Regions from separate parts of the Formosa haliotis genome, predicted to be linked through region 1. Evidence: riboswitches for the same ligand, from Rfam matches in the RefSeq annotation. Region 1 holds a riboswitch; each other region holds the start of a gene.
The links. Region 1 has a riboswitch for S-adenosylmethionine ahead of A9D35_RS04310 (hypothetical protein). Riboswitches for the same ligand answer to the same signal wherever they lie in the genome.
Positions count from the first base shown of each region.

Region 1 (7,937 bases):
GGTGTTAATTGATATGGGTTAGACATAAGTTTAGGAAATTCTGCTATACATTCCTCTAACGTACCCGACACCCTGTAAAATTCCCTAAAACGTGGCACCTCCACAGGGGATACATTTTTAATTGCATTATGTTCAACCGTTAAAACCAGAATTTGTTTATCGTAATTAATCTCACTAAAGCTTAAAATATGAGGAGATCCAGAATATCTAACCCGATTAGTACCGCCAATAACTTGTGGTCTGTGCAAATGCCCAAGGGCAATATAATCGAAATATTCAGGAAAATCTTCGGCACCAATATGCCCTAAAGTCCCCACATAAATGTTTTGTTCGCTATCTGAAACAGAGCCACCAGTTGCGAATAAATGGCCCATGCCTATTACCGGTGCATGGGTCGTATTTATTAGTTTACACTGCTCGGCAGATTTTTTATAATGATTAATTAGAGCGGTTTTATATTTATCTGTCAATTCATCAAAAGTTTCTCCTGCTACTGCTTTTCTAATATCCCCGTCTCGTAAATACGGAACAGCACCAATAATAACAGCTTCTCCTTTTACCTCAATTTTAAATACTTCATCGGCTATGTTTTCGGTAGCTTTACCAACCACATGAATAGACAACGCTCCCAAAATATGTTTAGGCGCATTTAAAGTTCCTGCAGAATCGTGATTCCCTCCAGTAATAATAACAGACGAGCAACTGGTGCCTTTTAATTTCACTAAAAAACTGTAGTACATTTCTAGACTTTGATTAGAAGGTGATCCCGTATCAAAGACATCTCCCGAAATTAGCAACACATCAATCTCTTGGTCTATAATATAGTGTTCTATCCAATTTAAGAATAAGGTTTGCTCCTCGAATTGCGATTGTTCGTGCAATCTATGTCCTAAATGCCAGTCGGCAGTATGAAGTATTTTCAATGCAATTTTTTATTAATGAGTTTACTAAATTAGGTTATAAATTGACATCGTATAACCTAACCTTTGAGTTGCTGAAATTAATAATTTAAATCGAAATGAAATTGAGGATAACCGTAAAAGAATCCTATTTTTTTAATATAATAAATGTATTCTAAAGTTTACAAATCAATTATTAAGAAGTCTATCGCTTCCTAAATTATATTAAAATTCTAACAACTAATCTTCAAAATTTAAGTAAATTTCTAAAGGATTTTTAAAAGGAATTTCAATTTGAATAAAAAAGAAAAAGCTGTTGTTATTTGGCATTTAACATGTTTACATTTAGAAGGTAAAACCTTAATAAAAGGAACGCTTCTAGAAAGATTACCTCAACCATATAATGCCAATACAAGAACATACCAACATGCTTCCCATGTATTGCAAACCTATTTGACCAATCCTTATAAAAATGCAGATATTTGGATTGTCACCGAGGCGGAAACCGTTCAAGTCCAAACCGATGATTCCGGTAATTTTCAAATGCTAAGCTCGTATACCCTGGAGAAACAACCGGCTTTTAAAATTTCGGAAGATGGTCCATTTTTAAAGGTAGCACAAACTTACCCGATAACTTTTCCATGTTCCAAGAGCCCCTTTGATGTGATTTCTGATATCGATGATACTGCCATACATTCTTATAGTACTCAATTTTTAAAACGTGTTATTAAAATACTTTTTTATACTCCATCGGAAAGAGATGTAGTAAGCGGCACACAACAATTATTGCAGGGATTTAATTTACATGGCGCACGCATAAATTATGTTTCTAAAAGTGAAAGCAATTTGTTTTACCTTTTAGCAAAAGTTTTTAAAACTCATAAATTACCCCAAGGTGCCATGTTGCTTACCCCCTATCTAAGCCTGCTTGAACTACTAATACCGAAAAAGGGATTAGATTTTAAATTTGAAACCATTCAATTCCTACTAACACATACGCCTCATAAAAAATACGTATTAATTGGCGACGATAGCCAGAAGGATGTTGTGGTATACACTAAAATAATTAAAGCTTTTCCAAATCGTATTTTAAAGGTATATATACGACAAACACAACCTGAGTTACAGGCCAACCAAAAAGAAAATCTAGATGCTTTATTGGCCACACAAGTTCCGGTCTTATACTTTAAACAGGATAACTTTATCGATGTAAAACAAGAACTACTAACACTAAAACAATAGAGAAATGAAACTATTATTCGTAGTTAACCCCATATCTGGAGGTATAGATAAAGAACCTTTTTTAACAGATGCCAAGGCATTTTGCAAGAAATATGCGATCACTTATAAAGTGTTTAAAACTTCAGGATCGCAGGACGAAGAAGGTTTAAAAATTGTTTTAGATACTTTTAAACCAGATCGAGTGGCGTCTGTTGGTGGTGATGGTACCACTCTGTTTACGGCCATAGTTTTACAAAACACGAATCTTCCCATGGGAATTATTCCTTTAGGTTCTGCCAATGGTATGGCTACAGAGCTTAATGTAAATTCAAAACCAATAGAAGCCTTAAAAGACTTAATCATTTCTGAAGTTATTGGAGATTTAGATATGGTTTTAGTAAACGACACGTACCATTCTATACATATTGGCGATGTGGGTATAAACGCTAAGATTGTTGAGGCTTACGAGAAAGATAAAAATAGAGGAATGGTGACTTATGCGAAATATTTTTTAGAAGAAATACAGAACATAGAACCTTTTGCTATTACCATAGAAGCCAACGACAAACATATAGAGGAAGAAGGTGTCATGCTAGGCATTTCGAATTCTCGAAAATATGGAACGGGCGTTCCTTTAAATGCCGAAGGGAACCCTATGGATGGTAAATTTGAACTTGTTGTTGTAAGAAAAATTGATGCCAATCTTTTGTTGAAAGCCGGCTTATCTAAATTTGACGATCGCTTTTACGATGGTGAAAACCAATTCATTTTAAGTACCGATAGTGCTAAAATAAGTTTTGAAACACCTAGAATGTTACAACTGGATGGTGAAATTATAGGAAAGTTTAAATCCCTTAAAGTAGACATTCTAAAAGGTGCTGTAAAACTGATAACTCATCATGATAATATGTATATAAAGCGTAAATAATAACTTCTTATTTAAGAATTACGTTCTATTTAAGAAGAAAATTATTACCCCTAACCCCCTCTTAGTGTATTTATTATCTATGCTAAAGGAGCCATTTTAGTCGTTTTTTATGCCAAACATTAGAATTCATCTTAAGAAAACGTTATAGAATGCGCTTTTATTAGCCGAAAACGGTATTTTATAAAAGAGATGTATATCTTTGCATCAAACATTTATAAATAAAATATGGAAAAACCAACTATTGGATTTATTGGACTTGGCCTTATGGGTGGAAACATGGTAGAAAATCTACAAAAAAGAGGGTTCGAGTTAATAGTAATGGATCTTAATAAGGACGAAGTTGCAAAAGTTATCGCTCGCGGTAATGCTACGGAAGCGTCTTCTCCTAAAGAATTAGCTGAAAAAAGTGATATTATAATGTTCTGTCTTACAACATCTGCTGTTGTAGAAAAGATCGTTTATGGTGAAAATGGTATTTTAGCTGGAATTAAAGAAGGTTCCGTTTTGATTGATTTCGGGACATCTATTCCTGCTTCTACAATCAAAATTGGTAAAGACTTAGCAGAAAAAGGTGCTGGAATGATTGATGCGCCTCTTGGACGTACTCCTGCACATGCGAAAGACGGCTTGCTTAACATTATGGCAGCTGGAGATAAAGACACATTTGAAAAAGTAAAACCTATTTTAGACCAACAAGGTGAAAATGTATTTTACTTAGGCGGACTTGGATCTGGTCATACAACAAAGTTAATTAACAACTTTATGGGAATGACAACTGTAGTTGCTATGTCTCAAGCTTTTGCTGCTGCAAAACTAGCTGGAGTAGACAAGCAACAACTTTTTGATATCATGTCTTCTGGACCATCTAACTCACCATTTATGAAATTCTGTAAAAACTACGCTGTAGACGACGTAAGTGATTTAGGATTCTCTATTGCAAATGCCAATAAAGATTTAGGGTATTTTGTACAAATGATGAATGATCTTGGAACAGTTTCAAAAATTGCTGAAGCAACATCTTCAAACTTACAAGCTGCTTTAAATGCAGATATGGGTAGTGGTAATGTACCAGAAATTTACGATTACTTCGTATCTTTAGAAAAATAATTCGGTAGCTTTTTATACTGATTAGTAACCCGCCTGAATAGGCGGGTTTTCCTTTTTATAAAACACCCATTGTTCTAAATCTATGTACTCTAGACGAGGAACATAAAATACAGAATTCTCTAATGTTTTTTCAAGCCCTTATTAACACGCCCTAAAAAAAGCAGCAAATCGTTATCTATATCTTTTGCGTTATCTAAAATCACTTCTAGGATTTTTTCGGAAGTTTTAAGAAACTCTAGTTCGGCATCTTCTAAAGCTTTGCCATAGTTTAGCATTTCAACAAAAAACAGAGTCACAGCATCCTTTTCTTCGATCATCTTAGTACTAGCAACAATTTCAGAAAACCGTTTGTTTCTGTGCTTATTTCCAAATTCCTCAATATCGATATCCGTCATTTAGTTTACTTTTTAAAAATTATATTTAGTTTAGATGAATTAATTAGCCCTACCATCCCTAGAAATTAATATTTCAGGAACATGATATGATTAGGGTTTGAGCGCGTTTCCGATATTTTAAAATTATAGGCTCCGGCAATCTTAAACCCCATTTTGTTATAAAAATCTATCGCTCGTTGATTATTCACCCAAACAGCTAACCAAATCCCTTTCTGATGTTCATTTTTAGACAATTGTATATTATAATCAAATAATTTAGCACCTAATCCTTGACCGTAAAATGCGTTTAAAAGATAGAGTCGATCAAGTTTAGTAACATTCAATTCTGGGATATCTTTATTGGGTGTGCTCAGTTCTATTTTTGAAAATCCAGCCACTTCCTCATTACAATAAATAATATGATAATGTGCTTTCGTATTTTTAAACTCCTCCGCTATTTGCTGCGTATTATAAGTCTTAGTTATAAAACTATTTAAATCTTCTGCAGAAGCGCTAGTGCCGTGAGATTCTAAAAATGCCTGTCTACCAATTTCAGCAATTAATTCAGAATGCTCAACATTTGCTTTTATTATTTTAATCATAGCATTTAGGGAGACTAACTTTTTTATTCTCCGCGTACAAAATTAATAGATTCAGAGCATTTAATACCCACTATAATGGAAACATACTTTCATAAAGCTCGGGGTAATCTCGTTTTAAATTTTCACATAAGTCCGAATAAAAGGTATTCCATTCTTCTTCAATCATTTCATTACCTGCTTTACCCGTAGCTACCGATATTGCAACCCCACTTCTCCATGGTATTGGTATATTTAAATCCTTTTCAATATTCTTTCTGCGTATGGCTGTAGCTAGCATACCTACACCTGTTCCTCGTGCCGGTGGAACAGCCTCCTTTAGCTGTTTTACCACCGCTTCTTTTACAGATTCTGTTTGATTATAGGCTATATGCAATGTGCTTATTTTGTTTAGTTTATTATTTGAAATGGCTTCATTAATTGGTATTAACAACACCCATTTTGCCTGGGTTTGAACTAAGAAATCGCTTCTATTTTTATTTATTACATAGGTAGTACCGGTAAAATTTTTATCGGTATCAAAATATAATATCTGATAGTCTTTAGATTGTGAAAAATCGAATAGTGTATTCAATGTATAATGCGATTTGTAAAATAAATGGTAACCTTCGGCTAATCTGAGCTCGTGAATTTTAATTATGGTATCCTCTAACAAATTAAGAGACCCTTCTAATTTTTTGATTCTTGGTTACTAAAATGTAGTGTGATAATAGATGTCATACAAATAAGATTTAATTAATAAAATGTTATTTGTATTTCGAAAAAGCCATAGCGTTTTTAACGTTTATTTTGACTGAAAGTCCGTATTGTTTTACCACCGTGGTGTCTTCACTCGGTTGGTACCCATATAGGATTCGAAATACCTGATAAAGATATAAAATTTACTTGGCTTATCCTTAAAGGATAGGACAATATTTTGATTATTCTATTTAGGAAGGTTTATCTTGAATGGAAAGAAGTTTTCAGTATATAGTTGGTAGTTAATCATTAAACACGACTTGAGCCGTAATTATTACACTTTTTAAATGTTATACTTTTCTTTACTTATCACTAGCTTTCCATTTTAGGTTTAGAATATTACTCAATAAATCAAAATAATTCCATCCAATTTTTCTTGCAGAAAGCAAAGTTAGACTATCCTGATTTTTTCTATGAGGCCTTGAAGGTCCAGTCATATTCGGTTTCATGTTGAGATCGAATAAAAAGTATTTGCCTTGTTTATTAGCCCTACAATCTATTCGAATAGGAGCTTTTATTTCAATTAACTCTGCCGCTTTGATACAATGCTTATACACTTCCTGAATTTCATTGGTTAGAAGTTCGTCATCACTCAAAACTTCACTGTTCTCCATTACAGCAACAACCCCATTATAAGGAGCTATTCCGTTATTATGATTAAATCTTTTTACAGCTGGCAAACACCAAGGTCGGCTAAAAAATTCTTCGGTATTATTTATTATATAATTTCCTTTTGGCATCACTGTAATTGTAATTTCCTGTCCGTTTAAAAATGGCTCAACATAAGCCAAGTTACCAAATGTTCCCTCAGAAAATAATTTATTTAAACATGCTATGAGTTCATTTTGGCTATCAATTTTAGTCACGCCTTGACTTCCCCTTCCTCTAATGGGCTTTAAAACCAATGGAAAATCTAACGATAAATCATTAAAATTCGTACTGGTAATTAATTCATTTTTTGGAATAGGGATTTGATTAGATTTTAATAAATTGTTTGTAACCATTTTATCATCAAAAACACCAACCGTTTCAGGTATTTGTCCTACAATTTCGATTCCCCGATCTAAAAATGATTCTATCGGATGATTTTTGTATAGCACCGTATTCAACCAAAAGATATTTGCTCCATGATTTAATGCGAGTTCTATTCCATTTTTTGTATCAGGAAAAACCCAATCTTTATCTAAATTTAGATTAGGATTTTTTATAGGCGTCAGTACATCAATATTGTTTTTGATTAATTGAAATGCAATATCTGCTCCGCTGTCGGAATAACCACCTGGTTTCATAGGTTTTTGTACGCCGTCAATTGACGGTGGACATTGAGCTTGGTACAATATTGCGATGTTATTCATTTTTCTCATGATTTTTTTCCTGTATAAAGGAATATAATTCCCATACATATTCCAAAAAACAAGGTATACAAGCCTCTATGATCCAAAATCTAGCCGGTCGCCAAAGCCAAATCCCGCTGATATCGTAAATAAAGAATTCCTGATTCAAGGCAATCACCTAGATTACCAAAGTTTATTCTATAGTTTTATAACCTATTTTTTATAAATCGGCGTAAGTTTTGCAAGATACGCTAGCGTTATTTTGTAAGCATCTTGCGTTTTCCAAAATGAAGCATGTTCTTTACTGAACAGATTGTCTCCTTTATCACTATAAATATTCATCGTAATATTCGTTGAATAATTTTGTGTAGAATTGCTATATGTACTAGTATTACTGCTTTGATTATTATTCCAAATATCTCCAACAATATGACCATTTTTATCTACATAAGCCTTATTTGGTTTAGATGTTGTTGTGGTATTACTATAATTAGTTACTTCCGAAGGTTCTATAGAAACTAAACCTTGAACAACATATTCTACACTCAAAATATTACAAATCTCACCCATAGTGTAACCCTCTAAATTGTTATTATGTACTCCAGCCTTTGCCAATAACGCATTTGTTGTTGATGGATCTTGAAATTCTAAAAGTGAAGCTTTCTTTTTAAAGATATCAAAAGTCTCCTGTTGAATTTTTTTTGTCATTAACCCATTACTAGTTTCTTGATTGTTAA
Region 1 covers NZ_BDEL01000001.1:1,019,492-1,027,428, forward strand. Annotated here, with positions in the region: gene A9D35_RS04280 (exonuclease SbcCD subunit D C-terminal domain-containing protein) at 1-923, opposite strand, end outside; gene A9D35_RS04285 (phosphatase domain-containing protein) at 1,194-2,141, shown strand; gene A9D35_RS04290 (diacylglycerol/lipid kinase family protein) at 2,146-3,048, shown strand; gene A9D35_RS04295 (NAD(P)-dependent oxidoreductase) at 3,274-4,155, shown strand; gene A9D35_RS04300 (hypothetical protein) at 4,275-4,550, opposite strand; gene A9D35_RS04305 (GNAT family N-acetyltransferase) at 4,616-5,131, opposite strand; gene A9D35_RS04310 (hypothetical protein) at 5,202-5,783, opposite strand; SAM-I-IV-variant riboswitch at 5,904-5,996, opposite strand; gene A9D35_RS04315 (ATP-grasp domain-containing protein) at 6,169-7,221, opposite strand; gene A9D35_RS04320 (hypothetical protein) at 7,414-7,937, opposite strand, start outside.

Region 2 (7,937 bases), 2.3 Mb from region 1:
ATAAGATCGCTCCACCAACCGCCAACACCAGCCACATTACTGTTACCTGTTAAGGCGTGATTAACCAACACAATTGGCGCTTCGTGTAAGGGTTGCCCAAAGACTTCGTAAGAAAGCTGAATAGGCAATTCGACACCGCTAATGGTCTTATAAGATTCTAATGAAATATGTTGTAAATTGTTCATGCTGCAAGATATAAAAGCTACAAATTAAAAGGGCTGAAAATTAAAGAAATTTAGACGTTTTTAATGGCTGCAAAAGCCTGTGTTAAATCGGCTTTTAAATCTTCTAAATCCTCTATTCCTGCAGACAAACGAATTAAATCGGTAGTTACTCCAGAAGCGTTTTGGGCAGCTTCGTCTAACTGCTGATGTGTTGTACTAGAAGGATGAATAATTAAAGATTTAGTATCGCCAATATTCGCTAAAAGTGAGAACAATTTGGTGTTATTCTGAATAATTTTAGCGGCCTCAAAACCTCCTTTATGTCCAAAAGTTACTAATCCGCTTTGTCCTTTCGGAAGGTATTTATCGGCTAAGGTTTTATATTTACTACTTTCTAAACCTGGATAATTTACCCAAGCAATCTCGTCTAAACCTTCTAACCACTGTGCTAATGCTAAAGCATTTTCACTATGTTTTTTAATTCTAATTTCTAAAGTCTCTAAACCTTGAATAATTTGAAACGCATTAAACGGACTCAAGGCACTTCCATAATCGCGTAACCCTTCAATTCTTACTTTAGCAATAAATGCTGCTTCTTTTAAAACCTCGCTATACACTAAACCGTGATACCCCGCCGAAGGCTCTGTAAACTCAGGAAATTTTCCATTTGCCCAATTAAAAGTTCCTGCATCGATAATGACTCCTCCTAAACTAGTTCCGTTACCATTAATATATTTAGTTAAGGAATGAATTACAATATTAGCACCATATTTTATAGGGTTTAATAAGGCAGGTGAAGCTACCGTATTATCTACAATTAAAGGAATGTTATTTGCTTTTGAAACTTTAGCAATGGCTTCGATATCTAAAACATCAAGTTTCGGATTTCCTAAAGATTCGATAAACACAGCTCTAGTATTGTCTTGAATAGCTGCTTGAAAATTTTCAGCGTCTGAAGGATCTACAAATGTTGTAGTAACACCATGTCTTGGCAAAGTTACCGCTAGTAAATTATAGGTTCCGCCATACAAACTACTAGACGCGACAATATGATCGCCTGCGCGTAATAGAGTTAATAATGCTGTTGTAATTGCCGAAGCTCCCGATGCCGTAACCACTGCTGCTAAACCACCTTCGATAGTTGCCAAACGTTGTTCTAGCACATCGTTTGTTGGGTTGTTAAGTCGCGTGTAAATGTAACCTGGTTCTGACAAAGCAAATAAGTTGGCTGCATGGTCTGAGTTTTCGAACACATACGATGATGTTTGGTAAATTGGCACGGCTCGTGTACCTGCGTTTTTAGTTACGTCGTGGCCTGCGTGCAACGCTTGAGTTGCGAATTTTTGAGTACTCATTTTTCTTTCTTTTGAGTTAATAAATGGATTAAAACCAAAAGTCAAATGCGCCGATGAGGCGTACTTAATAGAAAAATGTTAAAAAGAAAATAATAAAAATTACTGAATGCAATTTCGTTTAGTTATCTATCTAAATCGCCGATAAATGAATCGGTATTCAAGTAGAATTTAGCACCTTCTTTATAATTTAAAGGGTTGCTAAGGTTTCAGCGGGTCTAATCCCTCCACCTTTCTTGATAACATTTCAATATGGTATTGAACTTTGTGAGTGCAAATATTCAGTTAGAAAAGTTGATTTTCCAAATAATTTACTACTTATTTACAAAAAAAGTGGTTCTAACCCTTATTCTCTGCTAAATATTTTTCTCTAATTATTTGTCCTACAGGTTTGTTTTCAATTTTACTTTCTAACCAAGAAATAATATCTAAATACAGGAATGCTCGTCTTTCAAACGGATGATTTTCGTAGGTTTTTAAAGTGTCTCTTAATTGAGAAAATGCTTTCTTAATGTCCTGCGGATACACATCTTGTAAGCCTTTAATAAACTTTATCATTTCTTTTTGAACTTCGTGCATGTCGTTCATTTTAATCAAGAATTTATAGGTACTTCTTAACAAAGTTTCTATATGGTAGTCTAAACCAGCCTCGTAATGAGCCACTAAATTTAGTACTCTTGAAAAGCACAATAAATCCTCGCGCATAGACAAGGTTTTATTAGAAATAATTTTATCTAGATAAGCAATACACATTTTATTATCGCCGGCACCAAAATATAAACTCGCAAATTTATAATAGAAAATCATGGTGTGATGCTCGTCTATTCTGTTCGAAAAGCGCTTTAAATCTGTTTCTATTTTAGGAATTAACTTTAACCCATCTTGAAACGTGCCATCAATAAAATGCAAATTCACTTTATTTAAGTTTAAATATAAAAACGCCAAAGCTTCGACATTTTCGTCTCTTAAAAACGATTTATCTTCTACAATCGCTTCTAACCTAATTAAAGCTTCCTCGAACTTATTTCGGCTACGCACAAAAAATAAGGCTTCTAATAAATAATTATTTCCCTTTAAAAAGAATACCGGATTTAGGTTAATCATGCTTGGATTTTCGTAAAATAAATCCACCCATTTTGAAGCGTATTTATAGCAATTTTTAAAATCTTGCATTAAAAAACTAAACCATAAATATGCGTTATACAGCCATAATTTCTCTCTGAATCCTAAATCTTTTATATTGTATTTTGGTAATCTTTTATAGAAATACGATTTTACTTGTTCGCCTTCATCTTCGTTTCTTACGTAGCCCGTTTTTAAAAACAATCCGTATAACTGTAGCGATAAGTTAGATAATTTACTTGCTATAACATTTAATGCACTTAACTCCTTGGCTTGGATTGTAAGTTCATCTGCTCGGCCACCAATACTTCGAGTAATGTATTGCGATTCGATTAACTTTTCGAACTCAACAATTTCATAAGCTAAATTTTTTTCTTCGTTTTGTATAGAAAGCTCTTTCGATTTATCTAAAATTTTTAAACTCTGCTTATATAATCCTTTATGGTATAAAATAGAGGCAAAATCTAGTTGTTCCCTAATCTGCGATCTAATATTTTGATGCGATGGGTTCAACTTTAAACTAATTAATATTTGCTTGTATAAATGTGCTTTAACGTTAGCTAACTGTTGCTTTTTAACATCGCCATTTTTCAAGATAAAATCTTCATCGTAAACCGTTAATTTATCTAGAATATTGAAGAGGTTTAAAAATTTAGAATCGGTATTTACACCCAATCGTCCAACGTAAAGTTTAAACTGTCGCTTTTCGGACTTGGTTAAAGACTTAACTAATAAAAACAAATTATCTTTTTGGTCTTTTATCATCAAATAATATGTATTATAATTTATTGATTTTCAGATACTTAAATATGTTTAAATCCTTTTAAACATCGTAAAAATAACAATATAAGGTATTCTTCTCACAAAAGTAAAATATAAATTCGTAGAACAATAAGAAAATAAATTTAGATACATGTCATATACTAACATTCAAATATTTGACACGACGCTTCGCGATGGCGAACAAGTCCCAGGTTGCAAGTTAAACAAAGAGCAAAAAATAATCATTGCTGAACGACTTGATACCCTAGGAGTTGATGTTATAGAAGCAGGTTTTCCTGTGTCAAGTCCGGGAGATTTCGCTTCAGTAGAAGCCATTTCAAAAATCGTAAAGAATGCAACAGTTTGTGGTCTTACCAGATCTGTAGAAAATGATATAAAAGTAGCGGGAGAAGCCTTGCGTTTTGCTAAGAAACCTAGAATTCATACCGGTATAGGAACTTCAGACTCTCATATAAAATTTAAATTTTCTTCTAATCGCGATGCCATCATCGAGCGTGCAGTAAGAGCTGTGCGTTATGCAAAAACATTTGCAGAAGATGTAGAATTTTATGCCGAAGATGCTGGACGTACCGATAACGACTATTTAGCACGAGTTTGCGAAGCGGTAATTAAAGCTGGAGCAACTGTTTTAAATATTCCAGATACCACTGGATACTGCTTACCTAGTGAATATGGCGCTAAAATGAAATACTTAAAGGAGAACGTTAAAGGTATTGAAAAAGCCATTTTATCTTGCCACTGCCACAACGATTTAGGTTTAGCTACTGCAAATTCTATTGAAGGTGTTATTAACGGTGCTAGACAAATAGAATGTACTATTAATGGTATTGGAGAACGTGCTGGTAATACAGCATTAGAAGAAGTTGTTATGATTTTAAAACAACACCCAACTTTAAACTTAGACACCAATATTAATACGTCTTTATTATATAGCACGAGCCAAATGGTTTCTGAACATATGGGAATTTACACCCAGCCAAATAAAGCTATTGTAGGAGCAAATGCATTTGCACACAGTTCGGGAATTCATCAAGATGGTGTTATTAAAAATCGTGAAACTTACGAAATAATAGATCCTAAAGACGTGGGTGTTACAGAATCGGCTATAGTATTAACAGCAAGAAGCGGTAGAGCCGCATTAGCATATAGAGCTAAAAATGTAGGTTACGAATTAACAAAATTACAGTTAGATGTAGTTTATGCTAACTTCTTAAACTTTGCAGATGTTAAAAAAGAAGTAAACGATTCAGATATCCATCAAATTATTGAAACTAGTAGCGTTTATAATCAAATTATTTCCGCTTAATACATTAAGCCAAAAGTCTATTTCAAATTAGAAATAGCAAAATTAAATTGAAATGAAAAAGACATTATTCGATAAAGTTTGGGATGCACATGTTGTTGACGCTATAGAGAATGGCCCACAAATATTGTACATAGACAAACATTTAATACATGAAGTAACAAGCCCACAAGCTTTTAATGAGTTAAAAGATAGAGATATTCCTATTTTTAGACCTAAGCAAATTGTGGCAACAGCAGATCATAATACACCAACAACAAATCAACATTTACCAGTACAAGATACACTATCTAGACATCAGCTTGAGCAGCTATCAAAAAACTGTGCCGACAACGGAATCACATTATTTGAATTAGGTCACAAATACAATGGAATAGTGCACGTTATGGCACCCGAATTAGGTATCACACAACCCGGGATGACCATAGTTTGTGGAGACAGTCACACATCTACACATGGTGCATTTGGAACTATTGCTTTTGGAATTGGCACCAGTCAGGTTGCTCAAGTTTTTGCTAGTCAGTGTTTACTTTTAACAAAACCTAAAAGTTTACGTGTTTCGGTAAACGGGAAGTTAAAAAAAGGCGTACTTCCTAAAGATGTTATTTTATACATCATTTCTAAATTAGGAACCAACGCAGGTACAGGATATTTCTGTGAATATGCCGGCGACGTTTTTGAAAATATGAGTATGGAAGGCCGTATGACGGTTTGTAATATGAGTATAGAAATGGGAGCTCGTGGTGGAATGATTGCACCAGACCAAACAACTTTTGATTATGTTGAAGGTCGCGAAATGGCTCCGAAAGGAGAAGAATTCGAGAAAAAAGTAGCCTATTGGAAAACGCTTCCTACAGATGAAGGAGCTACATTCGATAAAGAATATTTTTTCGATGCCGAGGACATAGAACCTATGGTAACTTACGGTACTAACCCTGGAATGGGAATTAAAGTTTCTGGCAACATCCCTACATTAAACGATGTTTCTTTTGAAAAATCGTTGAAATATATGGATTTCAAGAAAGGAGAATCGCTTGTCAATAAACCTATTAATTACGTGTTTATAGGGAGCTGTACCAATTCTAGAATTGAAGATTTTAGAGTGGCTGCAGAATATATTAAAGGCAAACAAAAGGCACCTAATGTTACAGCTTGGTTAGTACCAGGAAGTAAATTGGTTGAAGCTCAAATTATAGAAGAAGGCTTAAAAGATATTTTTATAGAAGCTGGATTCGAACTTCGTCAACCTGGATGTTCGGCCTGTTTAGCCATGAACGACGACAAAATTCCGCAAAACGAATATTGCGTTTCTACATCGAATAGAAATTTTGAAGGTCGCCAAGGACAAGGCGCTAGAACCATTTTAGCAAGTCCGTTGGTAGCAGCGGCAACGGCGGTAGAAGGAAAAATTATTGACATTACAAAACACTTAAACTAAATGGAAAAGTTTACAACATTTCAGTCTAGAGCCATTCCATTAGACATTGAAAATATAGATACAGATCAAATTATCCCAGCACGTTTTTTAAAAGCCACAGATAGAGAAGGTTTTGGAGATAATTTATTTAGAGATTGGAGATATCAAAAAAATGGAGATTTAAATACCGAATTTCCATTAAACGACACCTCCTATATAGGAAGCATTTTAGTTGCCGGCGATAATTTTGGTTGTGGTTCAAGCCGGGAACATGCGGCTTGGGCAATAGCCGATTACGGATTTAAAGTAGTGGTTTCAAGTTTCTTTGCCGATATTTTTAAAGGAAATGCACTAAATAACGGGATTCTTCCTGTACAAGTTTCACCAGAATTTTTAAAGATTTTATTTAATCACATTACAAATTCTCCAGAAACAATAATTAGTGTAAATTTAGAGCATCAAACCATTTCAATAAAAGGCACAGATTTTTCGGAATCTTTTGAAATAGATCCATACAAAAAAACCTGTCTGCTAAATGGTTACGACGATATCGATTATTTATTAAGTAAAAAAGAAGACATCTTAGCTTTTGAAGCTAAATCTGAACAAATTGCCCTATAAAACAAAATCAAGTCGTACTTCGACCACTAAAAAATAAATTCTATGAAACTAAATATAGCAGTTTTAGCAGGAGACGGTATAGGACCTGAAGTCACTGCACAAGCCATAAAAGTTCTTAAAGCCATTGCTTTAGAATACGATCATACTTTCAATTTTAAATTTGCTCCTGTTGGTGCTGTTGCCATAGACGAAACTGGCGATCCTTTACCAGAAGCAACTTTAGATCTTTGTAAAAATAGCGATGCTTTATTATTTGGAGCTATTGGTCACCCAAAATACGACAACGATCCGTCTGCAAAGGTTCGTCCAGAGCAAGGTTTACTTGCTCTAAGAAAATCGTTAGGATTGTTTGCAAACATAAGACCTGTAAAAGCTTACGACAGTCTTTTAAGCAAATCGCCACTAAAGAAAGACATTATTAAAGGCACAGATATTAGTATTTACCGCGAGCTTACTGGTGGTATTTATTTCGGAAAAAAAGCCACTAGCGAAGATGGCAATTCGGCTTCAGATTTATGCGAATATTCTCGCGAAGAAATAGAACGCGTTGCACATTTAGCATTTAAAGCTGCTCAATCTCGTAGAAAAAAAGTAACTCTAGTAGACAAAGCAAACGTACTAGAAACTTCTCGTTTATGGCGTAAAGTAGTTACCGAAGTGGCTCAAAATTACCAAGACATAGAATTAGATTTTCTATTCGTAGATAACGCAGCAATGCAAATGATTTTAAATCCTAAACAATTTGATGTTATTTTAACCGAAAACATGTTTGGAGATATTATTAGCGACGAAGCAAGTGTAATTGGTGGTTCTATCGGGTTATTAGCTTCTGCTTCAGTGGGAGATAAACACGCTATGTTCGAGCCTATCCACGGGTCGTATCCACAAGCTACTAATAAAGGTATTGCAAACCCTATTGCCTCTATTTTATCTGCTGCATTATTATTAGATCATTTCGATTTAAACGACGAAGCTGATTTAATTAGAACGGCTGTAGATAAATCTTTATCGCTTCATATTACAACACCAGATTTAAATACGAAATACGATAATATTACAACAACTAAGGTTGGAGATTTTATTGCAGATTTTATTAGCAATCCCAAAGATTCTAATCATAATTTCTCTAATATCCACTTAGGTCAATCTACTATTATCTAATAAAAGATTAATCA
Region 2 covers NZ_BDEL01000001.1:3,282,175-3,290,111, reverse strand. Annotated here, with positions in the region: partial or broken gene thrA (bifunctional aspartate kinase/homoserine dehydrogenase I) at 1-185, opposite strand, end outside; gene A9D35_RS13750 (O-acetylhomoserine aminocarboxypropyltransferase/cysteine synthase family protein) at 236-1,519, opposite strand; SAM riboswitch class I at 1,639-1,762, opposite strand; gene A9D35_RS13745 (hypothetical protein) at 1,856-3,403, opposite strand; gene A9D35_RS13740 (2-isopropylmalate synthase) at 3,552-4,727, shown strand; gene leuC (3-isopropylmalate dehydratase large subunit) at 4,780-6,162, shown strand; gene leuD (3-isopropylmalate dehydratase small subunit) at 6,163-6,762, shown strand; gene leuB (3-isopropylmalate dehydrogenase) at 6,805-7,923, shown strand.
Region 2: another riboswitch for S-adenosylmethionine. It lies ahead of A9D35_RS13750 (O-acetylhomoserine aminocarboxypropyltransferase/cysteine synthase family protein); the one in region 1 lies ahead of A9D35_RS04310 (hypothetical protein).

Region 3 (7,937 bases), 2.3 Mb from region 1:
TAAATCATAAGTAAGCCCAACATTAAATGTTATAGAATTTATACTAGCATTCGGGGCCACGACGTTAGCATTAGAATAATGAATAAGTGAGGCTCCCGCCTGAATTCCAAACCTATCGAAAATACGTTCGCGCTTATAATTTAGCATGATATAGGTGCTACTTAAAATATGAGAACCAAATGCTGTGTTTTTGTAATTATCGTACCTGTCGTACGGATTGGTATTATACGCCAACCCCTGACCAACACGCAACATGATATTACGCTTTAAAAAGTAGAAATTGTAGTGCGCATATAGAGCGTAGTTATTTCCTAAAGTTTCATTTTTTAAATTCTGATACGAAAAAGACACCCCGTAATCTGGATAGTTATAACCTTCTTGCCAATCTTCGTTTCCAAATGTTTTTTTATTCCAACCTATGATCGTTCCCTCCGGATGCCCTTCAATAAGATGTAAAATATAGTTATTGTGCAGCGCTATATTTCCTCTAAAATAATTGACATCGAAATAAGACGTTTCTTTTTTTTCTTGTGAAAACAAGCTACTAGCAATCACAATTAAAAATAAACTAAGATAAAATTTCATAAGTAGGGTTAAGTCGCAAAAGTAACTTAATTATTAAAATAGTGCAGACGCAATCGCTTTTATATTATCGCTTTTCCCCATAGAATAATAATGTAGAAAAGGTACACCTGCTGCTTTTAATTCTTTAGATTGCTGAATAGCAAACTCAATACCAACTTGTCTAACTGCTTTATTGTCTTTGCATGCTTCTACAGCATCTATTAAATCTTCGGGTAAATCTATTTTAAACACCTGTGGTAAAACTTGTAAATGACGCTTCACTGCTAATGGTTTTATACCCGGAATAATAGGGATGGTTATACCAATAGCACGAGCTTTTTCTACAAAATCGAAATATTTTTGATTGTCGAAAAACATCTGAGTAACCACATAATCTGCTCCAGCATCTACTTTTTCTTTTAAACGTTTTAAATCGGTGTTTAAAGAAGGAGATTCCATATGCTTTTCTGGATAGCCCGCTACGCCAATACAGAAATCGTAATTATGCTCTACTTTAATATCGTCGTGAAGGTACTTTCCTTTATTCAAATTTGAAATTTGTGTTACCAATTCGCTGGCGTAATGATTCCCGCCATCGGTAGGTTTAAAGTAAGATTCGTCCTTACGAGCATCGCCACGAAGCGCCACAACATTATCGAGTCCTAAATAATGACAATCCACTAAAACATACTCGGTTTCTTCTTTGGTAAACCCTCCACACAATAAATGCGGAATGGCATCTACTTGATATTTATGCATAATTGAAGCGCAAATACCAACAGTTCCAGGACGCATTCTGGTAATACGTTTATCTAAAAGGCCGTTACCTTTATCCACATACACATACTCTTCTCTGGAAGTGGTTACATCTATAAAAGGAGGTTTAAATTCCATTAACGGATCTATGTTATTATATAAATCTTGAATATTTTTACCCTTTTGCGGCGGAATAACTTCGAAAGAAAATAACGTTTTTCCGTTAGCTTGTTTTATGTGATCTGTAACTTTCATTATGTTGTTAATAGCTTTTTAATCGTGTTATAATCGCCTTTATATTCCCAATATATTAAACGACCATATGTATAATCTGTTAAAATAAAATTTTCGCTTACCGATTTAATTCTTGAAAGCGCAACGAGCTTTTTGGTAAATTCTTTGGCCTCTACGCTCTCAGTTATTTCTTTATTCTGAGCGTCGAATCCATGCACAATAACATGGCTTCCCAAATGTAATTCAATAAACTTGTGACTCATAATATTTTTTTAATCGGCTAAGGTCGGACTCAACCATTTTTCGGCAACTTCATTACTAATACCGCGACGTTTAGCATAATCTACCAATTGGTCTTGGGTAATTTTTCCTAGTCCAAAATATTTGGCTTCTTTGTTGGCAAAATAATAGCCGCTAACACTTGCCGCTGGCCACATGGCTAAACTGTCTGTAATTTCTACACCAATTTCTTCTTTTACTTTTAAAAGTTTCCAAATGGTTTTCTTCTCTAAATGATCTGGACATGCTGGATAGCCAGGTGCTGGACGAATACCTTTATAACTTTCTTTAATTAATTCTTCATTAGAAAGTTGCTCGTTTGTATCGTATCCCCAATGATTTGTTCTTATCTCTTTATGCAAGTATTCGGCAAAAGCTTCTGCTAAACGATCGGCAATGGCTTTGATCATGATAGAATTATAATCGTCATGGTTTGCTTCAAATTGCTTAGCTAATTCGGCTGTTCCAAAACCTGTACTTACACAAAAACACCCCATATAATCCTGAACTCCGGAATCTTTAGGTGCTATAAAATCTGCAAGAGCAAAATTTGGCACACCTTCGCGTTTATCTAATTGCTGGCGCAAGGTTAGAAAGGTTACTTTTACTTTGCCATCTTCATCATAGATTTCAATATCGTCATCGTTTACTGTATTGGCAGGAAATAAACCAAAAATTGCTTTGGCTCCTAAAAGCTTTTCATCGAGAACACGTTTTAGTAGAATTTTGGCGTCTGCAAATAATTCTTTGGCTTGTGGCCCTACAACTTCATCTTCTAGAATATCTGGATATTTCCCGTGTAAATCCCAACTTCTAAAAAACGGACTCCAATCTATAAAGTCTTCTAGTTTTTCAAGGTCGAAATCTTGAATCACTTGAACACCTAAGTCTTTTGGCTTTGTGATTTCTGAGGTATTCCAATCGATTTTAAACTTACGTTTACGAGCATCTTCTATGGTTACAAAATTCTTCTTCTTTCCGCGTTTTAAGAATTGTTCACGGAACTTTTCGTATTCCTCGCGAATCTGTTCTTTATAAATCTTACTATCTTCTTGAAGTAAATTCCCTACCACGGTCACAGCTCTTGAAGCATCGTTTACATGCACAACAACATGGGTATAATTTGGTGCAATTTTAACGGCTGAGTGCGCTCGAGAAGTTGTAGCTCCTCCAATAAGTAACGGAATGGTAAATTTTTGTTTTTCCATTTCTTTAGACAAATACACCATTTCGTCTAACGACGGTGTAATTAATCCGCTTAAACCAATAGCATCTACATTTTCGGCTTTAGCCGTTTCTATAATTTTTTCTGGCGGCACCATAACACCTAAATCTACAATTTCGTAATTGTTACATCCAAGTACAACACTCACTATATTTTTTCCAATATCGTGAACATCGCCTTTTACAGTGGCCATTAATATTTTTCCAGCAAATTCTTGCTTTCCATCTTTTTCTGCTTCAATAAAAGGTTGTAAGTAAGCGACAGCTTTTTTCATTACACGCGCCGACTTTACTACCTGTGGTAAGAACATTTTTCCGCTTCCGAATAAATCTCCAACCACGTTCATCCCAATCATTAAATGCCCTTCTATAACCTCTATAGGCTTTTTAGATTCTTGTCGGGCTTGCTCTACATCTTCTATAATAAAGGAATCGATTCCTTTTACTAAAGCGTGTGTAATTCTATCTTGTAATGCATGACTACGCCATTCCAAAACCTTGGCTTCATCGACTTTCTTATCGCCTTTTACCGTTTCCGAAAATTCTAATAAGCGTTCCGTCGCATCGTCTTTTCTATCGAATAAAACGTCCTCTACTAGTTCTAAAAGATCTTTCGGAATTTCGTCGTAAACCTCCAACATAGTTGGATTTACGATCCCGATATTCATACCATGTTTAATAGCATGATATAAAAACGCTGAGTTTATCGCTTCACGAACTACGGTATTCCCTCTAAACGAGAACGACACGTTGCTTACCCCTCCCGACACATTCGCGTAGGGTAGATTTTCTCGAATCCACTTTGTAGCATTAAAGAAATCTAAAGCATTTAATCGGTGTTCTTCCATACCCGTAGCTACAGGAAATATGTTAGGATCGAAAATAATATCCTGCGGTGGGAACCCAACTTTATCGACCAATATATCGTACGAGCGTTTACAAATATCGATACGACGCTGATAGGTATCGGCCTGACCATCTTCATCGAAAGCCATAACCACCATAGCGGCACCGTAGCGTTTCACCAATTTAGCATGATGAATAAAAGCTGCTTCACCTTCTTTTAAACTGATGGAATTCACGACCGATTTACCTTGAACAACCTGTAAACCTGCTTCTATAATTTCCCATTTCGAGCTATCAATCATAATAGGCACACGAGCAATATCTGGCTCAGATGCTATTAAATTCAGGAATGTTACCATGGCTTCTTTACCATCTAGCATTCCTTCATCCATATTAACATCGATAATTTGCGCCCCGCCTTCTACTTGGTCTCTAGCAACATCTAAGGCTTCATCGAATTTTTCTTCTTTTATTAAGCGTAAAAATTTTCTAGAACCCGTTACATTGGTTCGCTCTCCTACATTTATAAAATTACTTTCCGGAGTAACCACTAAAGGTTCCAATCCTGAAAGACTTAAATATTTAGGTTTGTTGTTCGTTGTATGTTGTTCGTTATTGGCTTCGTTATCCATCATAACTTTTTATAATAATTAATAAAACCGTTAAGCAGTTTTTTATTAATAATCAATTTATCAATATTGTGTTTTAAATCGTCTTCTGAAATATATCCTAAATCAAAAGATAAATATAATTGGGTTTCAACTTCATTAATAGACCCTTTTGCAATGTATAAAAAATGAATCGTTTCTTTTTGCGATTGTCTTCCTACACCTTCTGCTATGTTTGAAGGAACCGAAACTACACATCTCCTTAGCTGATTTGTCAAACCGTAAAGTTCTTCTGGCCGAAATGATTTCGTTAATTTATAAATCATTTTCACCATCACTCTAGCCTGTTTCCATACATCTAATTCTGTATAATTCATTTTGTTCTATTAACTACCAACTAGAAACTAAATACTAACTGCAGCTTGTCTTGGCTTATATTTTGCAGCAACTTCTGCAATTAATTTAATATGCTCTGGTGTTGTACCGCAGCACCCACCAATAATATTGATGATATTTTCTTTTAAATAGCTTTCTATAAGTTCTTGCATTTGCTCCGCAGTTTGGTCGTATTCACCAAAAGCATTTGGCAATCCCGCGTTAGGATGTGCAGACGTATAAAATTCTGTTTCATTAGATAAACGTTGCAAATACGGTTGTAATTGATCGGCACCAAGAGCACAATTAAAACCTACACTTAATAACGGAATGTGAGATATAGACATTAAAAAAGCTTCAACCGTTTGCCCAGATAAGGTACGACCCGAAGCATCTGTAATGGTACCAGACACCATAATAGGAATGTTAAGATTGCGTTCTTCCTGAACCTGATCTATAGCAAACAACGCTGCTTTGGCATTTAAAGTATCGAAAATAGTTTCTACCAATAGTAAATCTACACCGCCATCTAACAAAGCTTCTGTTTGTTGTTTGTAAGCTTTACGTAATTCTTCGAAAGTTACCGCGCGATATTCCGGACGGTTTACATCTGGAGACAAACTTGCTGTTCGGTTTGTAGGCCCGATACTTCCGGCTACAAAAAGAGGTTTATCTGGATTTGCTTTTGTTAGTTCCTCGGCCACTTGCTTAGCAATTCTAGCCGATTCAAAATTAAGTTCGTAAACCAAATCTTCCATATCGTAATCGGCCATAGCAATAGTTGTTCCCGAAAAGGTATTGGTTTCTACAATATCGGCGCCGGCTTCAAAATATTTGCGATGAATATCGGCAATAGCTTGTGGCTGGGTTAAGGACAGTAAATCGTTATTTCCCTTTAATGGCGACGGATAATCTTTAAAGCGTTCGCCTCTAAAATCTTCTTCAGAAAAATTATAACGCTGCAACATGGTACCCATAGCACCGTCTAGTACTAAAATACGCTCTTGTATGGCTTGATAAATATTTGACATGTTTGATGTTTTATATCAATATGTCATCAGGAAAGAAAGGAATTTTTCTTGGGTTATCTGGCCCTTTGAAAATAGTTTCATTGAGTAGAATGTAGCACCTTCTTTAAGTGTGGTAAAGGGTTGCTAAGGCTTCACCGGGTCTATTCCCTCTGCCTTTCGTGATAACGAATTAATATGGTTATGAACTTAGTTGCAAATAAAAGTAATAATTTTTTATTTACAGCATTTTATGACTAATTAATACTTTAATTCTCGAATAAAGGAGAAGATAAGTAACGATCGCCGCGATCGCAAATTACTGCAACCACAACTCCCGATTCTAAATTTTCTATAACTTTTAAAGCGCTTGCAACGGCACCACCACTACTCATACCTCCAAAAATTCCAACTTCTCTTGCTAGTCTTTGTGTCATAGCTTTGGCTTCTTGTTCGCTAACTTCCACAACTTGATCGACTTTAGATTTATCGAAAATCTCAGGTAAATAGGCTTCAGGCCATTTACGAATACCCGGAATTTTAGCATCGTCTGTAGGTTGTGCTCCAACTATAGTAATGGCTTTATTTTTTTCTTTTAAAAATGTAGACACCCCCATTATGGTTCCCGTAGTGCCCATAGCCGATACAAAATGAGAGATTTCGCCCGCTGTGGCTTCCCAAATTTCTGGACCTGTAGTTTTATAGTGCGCCTTCCAGTTATCTGGATTAGAAAACTGATTTAATAAAAAGTAGCCTTTCTCCTTATTTAATTTAATCGCCAAATCTCTAGCACCTTCAATGCCAATTTCGGTTGGCGTTAAAATAAGTTCTGCACCGTAAGCACGCATCGTTTTAATACGTTCTTCGGTAGAGTTTTCTGGCATAATTAATACCATATTTACACCCAATAAGGGCGCTATAAATGCTAAAGCAATTCCTGTATTTCCGCTAGTGGCTTCCACTAAGGTATCGCCTTCTTTTATATCGCCGCGTTTTAAAGCTTCGCTTATCATATTAAATGCCGCACGATCTTTTACACTTCCTCCAGGATTATTTCCTTCCAATTTCAAAAATAACCTAACATTAGGTTTGTTAGTTAAACGCGTAACTTCTACCAAAGGAGTGTTCCCTATTTTATCTAAAATACTTTCAGATTTAAACATCATTTCTAGATCTTAAATTAAATTCCTTTTGATAAGTTACAATCGAATTTTCTGGGATAGATACCGTAACACATACATTGGCTCCAATTATACTATCGGCTCCAATAACTACATCTCCCCCTAAAATAGTTGCATTCGCATAAATAATAACATTATCTTCTATAGTTGGGTGCCTTTTGGTGGCCGATAAACTTTTTTTAACCTGAACGCCTCCTAAAGTTACCCCTTGATAGATTTTTACATTATTTTTAATAACCGAAGTCTCTCCTATTACAATTCCGGTGGCGTGATCTATAAAAAAGGAATCTCCTATTTGTGCCCCTGGATGAATATCTGTACCGGTAACACCATGCGCATATTCACTCATCATTCTAGGAATTATTGGCACGTTAAAGTTCAATAAATCATGACTTAATCTGTAAATGGCAATGGCATAAAAACCGGGATAAGCCAAATAAACTTCTTCTAAACTTTTAGCTGCGGGATCGTTTTTTTCGATAGCAATAGCGTCTAAATCTAATCGCCGTCTAATGGCTGGCAAATTAAACTTGAAGGTTTCCCAAATTTCGAAAGCATTATCGATGTCTAATTTTCTACCCATTTCTAAAAACAGGTTTTCTAAATGTTGTAATTCTGAAGCCGGTTCATCATCAAACATCACATAAAACAGATGCTTAGTGAAGGTTGCAATAGAATCTTTCAGACGAACATTATAGATTTTTGAAACTAATTTATTTTGCAATTTTGGATCTTCTATCATAAAAAAATGCCTTTTATTTTAACGCAATCATGTTGACCTTTGTTATTTCCTAAAAAATAAAAGTCAACATGAATACATTAACAGTCGAATTAATTTCAACTAATTTACAGTCAATTTTAAT
Region 3 covers NZ_BDEL01000001.1:3,299,671-3,307,607, reverse strand. Annotated here, with positions in the region: gene A9D35_RS13825 (acyloxyacyl hydrolase) at 1-585, opposite strand, end outside; gene metF (methylenetetrahydrofolate reductase [NAD(P)H]) at 619-1,575, opposite strand; gene A9D35_RS13815 (hypothetical protein) at 1,575-1,817, opposite strand; gene metH (methionine synthase) at 1,827-4,538, opposite strand; gene A9D35_RS13805 (four helix bundle protein) at 4,535-4,888, opposite strand; gene A9D35_RS13800 (homocysteine S-methyltransferase family protein) at 4,916-5,917, opposite strand; SAM riboswitch class I at 5,968-6,085, opposite strand; gene cysM (cysteine synthase CysM) at 6,163-7,059, opposite strand; gene epsC (serine O-acetyltransferase EpsC) at 7,049-7,816, opposite strand.
Region 3: another riboswitch for S-adenosylmethionine. It lies ahead of A9D35_RS13800 (homocysteine S-methyltransferase family protein); the one in region 1 lies ahead of A9D35_RS04310 (hypothetical protein).